4 regions of the Streptomyces sp. NPDC029159 genome follow, and region 2 is predicted to be linked to each of the others. Evidence: riboswitches for the same ligand, from Rfam matches in the RefSeq annotation. Region 2 holds a riboswitch; each other region holds the start of a gene.
What was found. Region 2 has a riboswitch for cyclic di-AMP ahead of ACZ4U4_RS04315 (M23 family metallopeptidase). Riboswitches for the same ligand answer to the same signal wherever they lie in the genome.

Region 1 (2,194 bases), on a different contig from region 2:
GTGATCGTCGACCGCCCCGGCGCGGTGCAGACGCAGCTGCTCATCGGGCGGATCGGCGCCGACCGCCACGACCGTCAGTGGCCCGCACAGGTCCTCGGTACGTACTGCCTGGGCGGCACCCTGACGTCGCGTCTGGACCGCGTGCTGCGTGAGGAGAAGGGCTACACCTACGGGGTGCGGGCCTTCGGTCAGGTGCTGCGGTCGTCGGCGCCGGACGCGCCCGGGGGGCCCACCGGCGCCTCGATGCTGGCGATCAGCGGTTCGGTCGACACCGAGTCCACCGGCCCGGCCCTCGACGACCTGTGGAAGGTGCTGCGCACCCTCGCGGCGGAGGGGCTGACCGACGCCGAGCGGGACGTGGCGGTGCAGAACCTCGTCGGCGTCGCGCCGCTGAAGTACGAGACGGCGGCAGCGGTCGCGGGCACCCTCGCCGACCAGGTGGAGCAGCATCTGCCGGACGACTACCAGGCGCAGCTGTACGCGCGGCTGGCCGAGACCGGCACGGTCGAGGCGACCGCCGCCGTGGTCAGCGCGTTCCCGGCCGACCGGCTGGTGACGGTGCTGGTCGGTGACGCGGCGCAGATCGCCGAGCCGGTCCGGGCGCTGGGCATCGGCGAGGTGACGGTCGTCAGCGGCTGACGAACCGTGGGGCGGTGGCCCCGGCCGGGCTGTTCCGGCGGCCCGGCACAGTAGGGCAGAAGGGGATCCCGGGGTGGCGAAGTGCCCTCGGGATCCCCTTTGTGCTGTGGAATGTCAGCTTCCGGTTCCCTCGTCCCGGTGTGGCGTAACGCACAAAAACGCGTTTCTGTTTGCCGATTGAAAGTTGCCGCGATTAGCGTCAAGCGCGCTGTCCGCCAGCAGCAGGCCGCAACCGCGGCACCGGACAGTCATCGCCGAGTCCCCGTACGGCGCGAGCCAGGGGAGCCGGGGACCCACACGTCCCCTGGGGTGAATCGGGTACCTCTCCGGAGGAACCCGTAGGAGACCTTCCTGCTCCGAACCCGTCAGCTAACCCGGTAGGCGAGAAGGAAGGAAAGGACCAGCCAGCACATGGCGTTCACCCGTGCCACCGGGAAGCACCGCCGTCCGAGCCGCAGCGCCCGGACGACCCGCAACATCGCCGGCATCGCCGGTCTCGCCGCATCCGGCGTCGTCGCCTCCGTCTCCTCTCCCGCGATGGCCGCCACCTCCGGTGCCGGGCACGACACGGGTCTGCAGCGGGCCGTCGTCCTCGGCGACGAACTCGCCGAGCGCGTCCAGGCCCAGGCCGATGCGCAGCAGGCCGTCGCCGAGACGGCCGAGGCCAAGGCGAAGGCCGAGGCCGACGCGGTGAAGCAGGCCCAGGCCGCCAAGGCGGCGGCCGACAAGCGGCACGAGGCCGAGGTCCGCGCGGCCCGCGAGGAGGAGCGCAAGCGCCTCAACGCCTTCGTCGCCCCGATCGCCGGCTCGTACGTCTCCACCGCCTACAAGGCGTCCAGCGGACTGTGGTCCTCCGGCACCCACACCGGTATCGACTTCCACGCCGCCACCGGCACCACCGTGCACGCCGTCGGCGCGGGCACCGTCGTCGAGGCCGGCTGGGGCGGTGCGTACGGCAACAACATCGTCATCAAGATGAACGACGGTACGTACACCCAGTACGGCCACCTGTCGCAGATCGGTGTCTCGGTCGGCCAGCAGGTGATGCCCGGTCAGCAGATCGCGCTGTCCGGCGCGACCGGCAACGTCACCGGCCCGCACCTGCACTTCGAGGCCCGTACCGGCCCCGACTACGGCTCGGACATCGACCCGATCGCCTACCTGCGCGCGCACGGCATCAACGTCTGACCCCGCACTTCCCGGAGCCCCGGACCGCCCTGACAGGGTGTCCGGGGCTCTGTCGTGTCCGGTGCCGTACGGCGGATGGCCGGATTTCCCGGGGGCCGGGGAACGCACTCACCAAAAGATTTCCATGAATGTGTGAAGGCGGTAAAGGAGTCGACACCGTCGAATAGAGTCACGGAAAAGGCGCCGTGCACCGGCGTTTTCCGGGGAGGACGGTGGAGGTGCCCACGATGACGCAAGGCGAGATTTCCGTGCAGCGCATCTCCACGGCGATTCGTGACGACATCGTTTCCGGCACGCTGATCCCCGGCAGCCGGCTCGTCGAGGACATTCTGGCCACCCGGTACGGCGTCTCCCGGGTGCCGGTCCG
Region 2 (2,194 bases):
GGGCCGCAGCGGCCTCAGACGTTCAGGCCCCGGGCCCGCAGCCACGGCATCGGGTCGATCGGACCGCCGCCCCCGGGGCGGACCTCCAGGTGCAGGTGGGGGCCGGTGACGTTCCCGGTGGCGCCGACGCGGCCGATGACCTCGCCGGTGGAGACCTTGCCGCCGGTCTTCACCATCGACGAGAGGTGGCAGAACCACAGCTCCGTACCGTCGTCGAGGGTGAGGACGATGCGGTAGCCGTAGGAGCCGGCCCAGCCCGCCTGCGTGATGGTGCCGGAGTGGATGGCCTTGACCGGCGTGCCCGTGGGGGCGGCGAAGTCCTGGCCGGTGTGGTCGGCGGCCCAGCGGTCGCCGGCCTGGCCGAAGCCGGCGGTGAGGGTGTACGAGGTGACCGGCAGCAGATAGCTCTTGGCCAGCTCGGCCAGGCGCGCGGCCTCGGCCTTCTCGCGGGCCTCGGCCTCGCGCTTCGCCTTGGCCGCCGCCGCCTTGCGCGCGGCCTCGGCGCGCTCCGCCTTCGCGTCGGCCACCGCCTGCTCGTGGTCGCTCGCGGCGGTCTGCTCCGCCCGGACGAGCGCACCGTGCTCGGCGGCGTCCCGGGCGTCGCGCTCGGCGGCCTCCTGCTGGGTGTCGGCCTGCTGGAGGATGCGGCTGCGCAGCGCCTCCCCGGCGCCCGTGCCCCGGCCGTCCTCGGTGGTGAGGCCGGCGGAGGAGAGCGGCGCCGCGGTGGTGGCCGCGTCGGACGCGTCGTCGGAGCCGAGCAACGGGCCGATGCCGGGGAGCGATTCGGCGTCCGGCAGCGCTCCGGTGACGTCGGAGGCGAGGGAGCCGATGTCCGGCATGGAGATCGGGACCGCCGGCTTGTCCTCGGCGGCCGCCATGCCGCCGGCGCCGACCGCCGCGATCACCCCGACGCCGAGGACCGTGCCGCTGCGGGCCAGCGCGGAGCGCTGCTTCCCGACGCGGTGCCGGCCGCGGACGGACCGCACGGACTCCTCGGTCGGGTTCCACTCACCGGGCTCGTCGTCCGCGACGCCGTACGGACCGGGGCCCTCCGGGGCGAACGCGCCCGGGGCGAAGGTGGCCGTATCGGTCGGGGAACCCGGCAGATCCTGGGGGAGGTGGTGGGCGGACGGAGCCTCGGGGGCAAGCCTGTTGGACGCCACGGGGGCGCACTCCTTTCCTTCCTTCGCGCCTACCGGGTTAGCTGACGGGTTCGGAGCAGGAAGGTCTCCTACGGGCGGCCTCTGGCCGAGGCGTCCGATTCACCCCATGAAGGTGGTTCCCCGGTTCCCTCCGCGCCGCTCGGGATGCCCTCGGCAAAGACAGGACACATCACGGCAGTTCACGAAATATCGACGCAGCGGCGTACAGAGAGGCGCCGTAGCGAGAAGTGACCACCGGTGTGCCTGGGTGCCCGGCATACCTGAAGAGCGCGTACGGGATTCGGCGTGGGGGCACGGTGCCGCCTCTGCGACGGCTGGGACGACCGCGCTCCGTTATCGGACAGTAATAGAGATCGCGGCCGATTTCCAAGCGATCCCGCGAATCCCCTCCGTACGACGACGACTCCTGGCCAAGACTTTTCGGGGCAACGCGCGTGCAAACCGGGCGAGTTGATCGCCCTTCACGAAACGGCCTGCGAGTGATTGTGCATCACTTGTGATGCGGAGGGGTGCGCATCCCTCACGCTCCGTGAGGGCAGTAGCGTCTGATCATGGTCGTCGACTTCGTGAACAACGCACAGGCCCTGGCAGCGCGCTACCGGGACTTCTCCTGGGGGGAGGCGCGGGGCCGGTGTGCGGCCCACGAGGAGCTGACGGCACGGATCGGGCAGGACCCGGAGCTGTGCGAACTCCTCGCCGCATCCCTCCCGGTGGGCAACAAGCAGCAGCCCAACCTCCTCCTCGCGGCCGTCCGCCACCTCGACGGCCCGCACGCCGAGCAGGGCCCGCGCGGTGAGCCGGCGTACCGCCGCTGGCGCGAGTGGACGATCCGGCACTGGGACGAGGTCCGCGCGGTCGTCATGAGCCGCTCCACCCAGACCAACGAACCGGGCCGCTGCGCCACCCTGCTGCCCCTCCTGGCCCGCCTCCGCGGCCCGTTGGCCCTCCTGGAGGTCGGCACCTCGGCCGGCCTCTGCCTCCACCCGGACCGCTATCGGTACGCGTACGAGCCGGACGCCACCTGGGGGACG
Region 3 (2,194 bases), on a different contig from region 2:
GCCCGCGGGTCCGGGCGGCCGGTGCCGCCTCCCGGTCCGGTGGGCCGTGCGTACCGCCGTACGCACGGGCGCGGTGGGCCGGGAGGGGGCGGGGGCCCGGGGTGCGGGGCGGTGGGGCCCCGCGCGGGGATCAGACGTGGAGCTTCTGGCCCGGGAAGATGAGGTTCGGGTTGGAGCCGATGACGGACTTGTTGTCCGCGTAGACCGACTTCCAGTTCTTGCCGTGCGCCTTGGCGATCTTGGCCAGGGTGTCGCCGGACTTCACGGTGTAGTTGCCGTGGCCCATGGCGTGGTGCTGCGGCGCCTGCTGCTTGGGGGCGGCCTGCGGCTTCGGGGCCTGCTGCTTCGGCGCCTGCTGCTGCGGGGCGGCCTTGGGCTGCGGGGCCTGCTGCTTGGGGGCGGCCTTGGTGGTGCCGGTGTTCAGGTCGGGGGACGGACCACCGGAGGTGAGGTTGCCGGCGCCGGCGCAGGACCAGGCGCCCGGGCCCTGGATGGCGAGCAGCTTCTCGGCGGCCTGGATCTGCTGGGCCTTGGTGGCCAGGTCGGCGCGCGAGGCGAACTGGAGGCCGCCGGCGGCCTTCCAGCTGGAGTCGGAGAACTGCAGGCCGCCGTAGTAGCCGTTGCCGGTGTTGATCGACCAGTTGCCGCCGGACTCGCACTGGGCGACGGCGTCCCAGGTGGAGACGGAGGCGGCGGAGGCGTTGGTGGCGCCCATCAGCGGGACGGCCACGGCGGCGCCGGCGACACCGGCGAGGGTGGCGACGCGGACGGCCTTGGAGGGACGGCGGTGCTTGGCCTTGTTGCTCAGCATGATGCGTTTTCCTCACCGACGCCTGCGAGGTGAGCTGTCGGGTTCGGGCGGTGTGGATTGCCCGGCCGTGTGACGCGCACACGGCTTCACCCCAAGCCGGTTGACCCGTTTTCACGGGCGGGGCCGGCACTTACCTTGGGTCCCCCGCTCCTGCCTTCGGCGCTTGCGCGTCGACCACCTTCGCCCACCGGCAGGATTCGGCGTGTGAACGAAGGGCCCGCTTTGGCGAGCGGTCCTGACCGTAAACAGAACCCCCCGTGTCGTTCAAACCCCGTTTTCTGCACCCAGTTGACCGTCAACGACCGCAGAGGGCGCATATTTCCGCAGGTAGGACATGGTGTGGATTCGAAGGGCAGGTCGGGACACGGCGGACACGGACGAGAGCCATGTCTCACTTTCGCCAAAACGGGCAAAAGCCGCCTTTCGGCTCGATCAGTGGCCCAGATCGAGGAGTTGACCTGGCTGGATGAGGTCCGGGTCGTCGCCGATGACGTCCTCGTTGCGCTCGTACAGCGCGGGCCAGCCGCCCGGCAGGTCGCGCGCCTCGACGATGGCTGACAGGTTGTCACCGGAGCGCACGGTGTAGCCGCCCTCGGCCGGGTCCGTCCGCTCACCGCCGCGCGAGGCGTGCCGCCCCGGGGCGCGGTCGCCGTCCTCGTCGGCGCCGCCGCGGTGGCGCCCGGAGCCGTCGCCGCCACGGGGGCCGTCGGTGTCCGCCGGGGGCGTCGTACGGGACGGGTGCGAGGGCTCGGACGGGTGCGAGGCGTGGCCGGACGGGTCGGTGGACGGCTCGTCGGACGGGCCGGGCGTGCCGGGTCGCTGCGATCCCTCGTGCGCCTCCGGGGAGCCGGTGGCGTCGGGCGAGGTGGACGGGTCCGGGGTGCCCGGGTCCGGGGTGTCGGACGGGTCCGGGCTGCCGGACGGGTCCGGGGTGCCCTGCGGGGTGGACGGGTCGGTGGTGTCCGGCGTCGAGGGCTCGTCCTGGTCGGAGTCGGTGCCGGTACCCGTGTGGGCGTCGTCCGCACCGGCGGGCGGGGTGGTGACGGCGCCGCCGGGGTCGACGTCGGGCGCCTCGCCGTCCTCGGTGAGTCCGGCGTCGGACGCGCAGCGGGGCCAGGCGTCGGGGCCGCGCTCGGCGAGGATCGCCTGGGCCACGGCTATCTGCTGGGAGCGGCTGGCCAGGTCGGGGCGGGCGGCGTACTCCAGACCGCCGTGGTCGCGCCACATGTCGAGGGTGAGCTGGAGCCCGCCGTAGAAGCCGTTGCCACTGGCGCTCGACCAGATGCCGCCGGACTCACACTGGGCGACGCGATCCCAGGTGGAGGCGTCGGCGGCGTGGGCGGCGCCCGCGCCGAGGAGGGGCAGGGCGAGGCCCGCGCCGGT
Region 4 (2,194 bases), on a different contig from region 2:
GACCATGACGTGGCGGAAGCGGCGGCGGTAGTGGGCCGCGACGTCCGGGAACGCCTGGAGGAGGTTGACGGTCGTCATGATGATGTCGTCGAAGTCCAGGGCGTTGGCCTCGCGCAGCCGTGCCTGGTAGAGCGCGTACGCCTGGGCCAGGGTCTTCTCGAAGCCGTCGGCCGCCTGGCCTGCGAAGGTCTCCTCGTCGATGAGCTCGTTCTTGAGGTTGGAGACCTTGGCGCTGAAGGACTTGGGCGGGAACCGCTTGGGATCGAGATCGAGATCGCGGCAGACCAGGGCCATCAGGCGCTTGGAGTCGGCGGCGTCGTAGATCGAGAACGACGAGGTGAAGCCGAGGTGCTTGGACTCGCGGCGCAGGATGCGGACGCAGGCGCTGTGGAAGGTGGAGACCCACATGGCGCCCGCCCGGGGGCCGACCAGCTCCTCGACGCGCTCCTTCATCTCACCGGCGGCCTTGTTGGTGAAGGTGATCGCGAGGATCTGGCCGGGGTGCACGCCGCGGGCGGCGAGCAGATGCGCGATGCGGTGGGTGAGCACCCGGGTCTTGCCGGAACCGGCTCCGGCGACGATCAGCAGCGGGCCGCCGGAGTGCACCACGGCGGCCTTCTGGGCGTCGTTGAGCCCTTCCAGGAGCGCGGCGGGGTCGACGGCGGGGCGGGCGGCGCCGTCGCGGTAGTGCGCGTCCCGGGGTACGGGGGCGTCGAACTTCCCGCTGAAGAGGTCGTGCGGAACCTCCTCCCGGGCCGGGCCGTGCTCGTCCTCGGGGGGTGGCGGGGGCTCCTCGTCCTTGGGAGCGAGGTCCGCCAGGAAGCTGTCGTCAAAGAGGCTGCTCATCGCCCACCGAGTCTAGGCCGCCCCACCGACAGTCGGGCCCGGAGCCGTGGAAAGGCCGGAAGCGCGGGCGTTCCGCTCCCCCTCGCGCGGCGAACCCGGCATTCCGCGCAGATACCCCGCCCTGCCCACACGAACGTCACCTCATGCACACAGGTCACGAAAAGGTTTCGGGCAAATCGAACATCTGCCTTCACAGGAGCCACACGAGTTGGCTAGGTTCACGCTCGGGCTGCCTGCATCCCGTGGACGACAGCGTCCGCACAGGCCGCCTCCGCCGAGTCCGGCCCTGCCCCACGGCACCCGGAGCCGGGGACCCACCAGCACCACCGGGGTGAATCGGTCGGTACGGCCGCCAGCGCGCACGTACGGACCGTAGGGCAAGCCTTCCGTCTGCGACACCGCCCGAACCCGACAGCTAACCCGGTAGGCGGTCCACGGAAGGAGTCGTCGGCCTTGCCGTCGCACCGCAAGCCGCGTACCCGCGTCCTCACCTCGCCCGGCAGCCGCCGGACGGCCGCCGGTCTGACGACCGCCGCCCTCGCCACGGTCACCCTGCTCTCCCAGCCGGCCGAGGCGTCCCCCCGCTCCCCGAAGCCGACCGTCGAAGAGGTCAAGAAGAAGGTCGACACCCTCTACCACCAGGCGGAGGTCGCGACCCAGAAGTACAACGCCGTCAAGGAGCGCGTCGGCGAGCGGCGGTCGGAGGTCAGCGACCTCCAGGACGCCGCGGCGCGCCGCACCGGCAAGCTCAACGAGGCCCGCCGGGAGCTGGGCACCTTCGCCGCCGCGCAGTACCGCAGCGGCGGCGTGAACGCGACGGCACAGCTGATGTTCTCCAAGGACCCGCAGCAGTTCGCCGACCGCAGCCACCTGATGGAGCGGCTCACCGGGCGGCAGCAGCAGGCCGTCGACGCCTACCAGGAGCAGCAGGCCGCCGCCGCCCGTCAGCGGGCCGAGGCGACCCGCAGCCTGGAACGCCTCCAGGAGTCGCAGTCCGAGCTGGCCGACTCCAAGCGGACGGTCCAGGGCAAGCTGACCGAGGCCCGCCAGCTGCTCTCCGAGCTGACCGCCCAGGAGAAGGCGCGCCTGGCGGAGCTGGAGCGCAAGAAGGAGGAGGCGGCCCGGCGCAAGGCCGAGGAGGAGGCGCGCAAGCAGCGCGAGCAGCAGCCCGGCGGCGGTTCGGACACCGGCTCCCCCGGTACGGGCACCGGCGACTCCGGTACGCCCGACCCCGGCCAGGGCGGCGGACCGGCCGACGGCTCGTACCGTACGAAGGCCGAGAAGGCGCTCGCGTTCGCCCGCGCCCAGATGGGCAAGCCGTACGTCTGGGGCGCCACCGGTCCCAACT

Region 1: it holds a riboswitch for cyclic di-AMP, as region 2 does, so the genes downstream of both, ACZ4U4_RS04795 (M23 family metallopeptidase) here and ACZ4U4_RS04315 (M23 family metallopeptidase) in region 2, are expected to answer to the same signal.
Region 3: it holds a riboswitch for cyclic di-AMP, as region 2 does, so the genes downstream of both, ACZ4U4_RS10025 (transglycosylase family protein) here and ACZ4U4_RS04315 (M23 family metallopeptidase) in region 2, are expected to answer to the same signal.
Region 4: it holds a riboswitch for cyclic di-AMP, as region 2 does, so the genes downstream of both, ACZ4U4_RS22890 (C40 family peptidase) here and ACZ4U4_RS04315 (M23 family metallopeptidase) in region 2, are expected to answer to the same signal.

Annotation. Positions count from the first base shown of each region.
Region 1 is NZ_JBVHWT010000002.1:108,518-110,711, forward strand. It holds gene ACZ4U4_RS04790 (M16 family metallopeptidase) at 1-639, shown strand, start outside; cyclic di-AMP (ydaO/yuaA leader) riboswitch at 882-1,038, shown strand; gene ACZ4U4_RS04795 (M23 family metallopeptidase) at 1,051-1,827, shown strand; gene ACZ4U4_RS04800 (GntR family transcriptional regulator) at 2,055-2,194, shown strand, end outside.
Region 2 is NZ_JBVHWT010000001.1:964,600-966,793, reverse strand. It holds gene ACZ4U4_RS04315 (M23 family metallopeptidase) at 15-1,163, opposite strand; cyclic di-AMP (ydaO/yuaA leader) riboswitch at 1,176-1,329, opposite strand; gene ACZ4U4_RS04310 (DUF2332 domain-containing protein) at 1,715-2,194, shown strand, end outside.
Region 3 is NZ_JBVHWT010000004.1:93,576-95,769, forward strand. It holds gene ACZ4U4_RS10025 (transglycosylase family protein) at 131-811, opposite strand; cyclic di-AMP (ydaO/yuaA leader) riboswitch at 816-983, opposite strand; gene ACZ4U4_RS10030 (transglycosylase family protein) at 1,244-2,194, opposite strand, start outside.
Region 4 is NZ_JBVHWT010000012.1:139,036-141,229, forward strand. It holds gene pcrA (DNA helicase PcrA) at 1-846, opposite strand, end outside; cyclic di-AMP (ydaO/yuaA leader) riboswitch at 1,109-1,291, shown strand; gene ACZ4U4_RS22890 (C40 family peptidase) at 1,300-2,194, shown strand, end outside.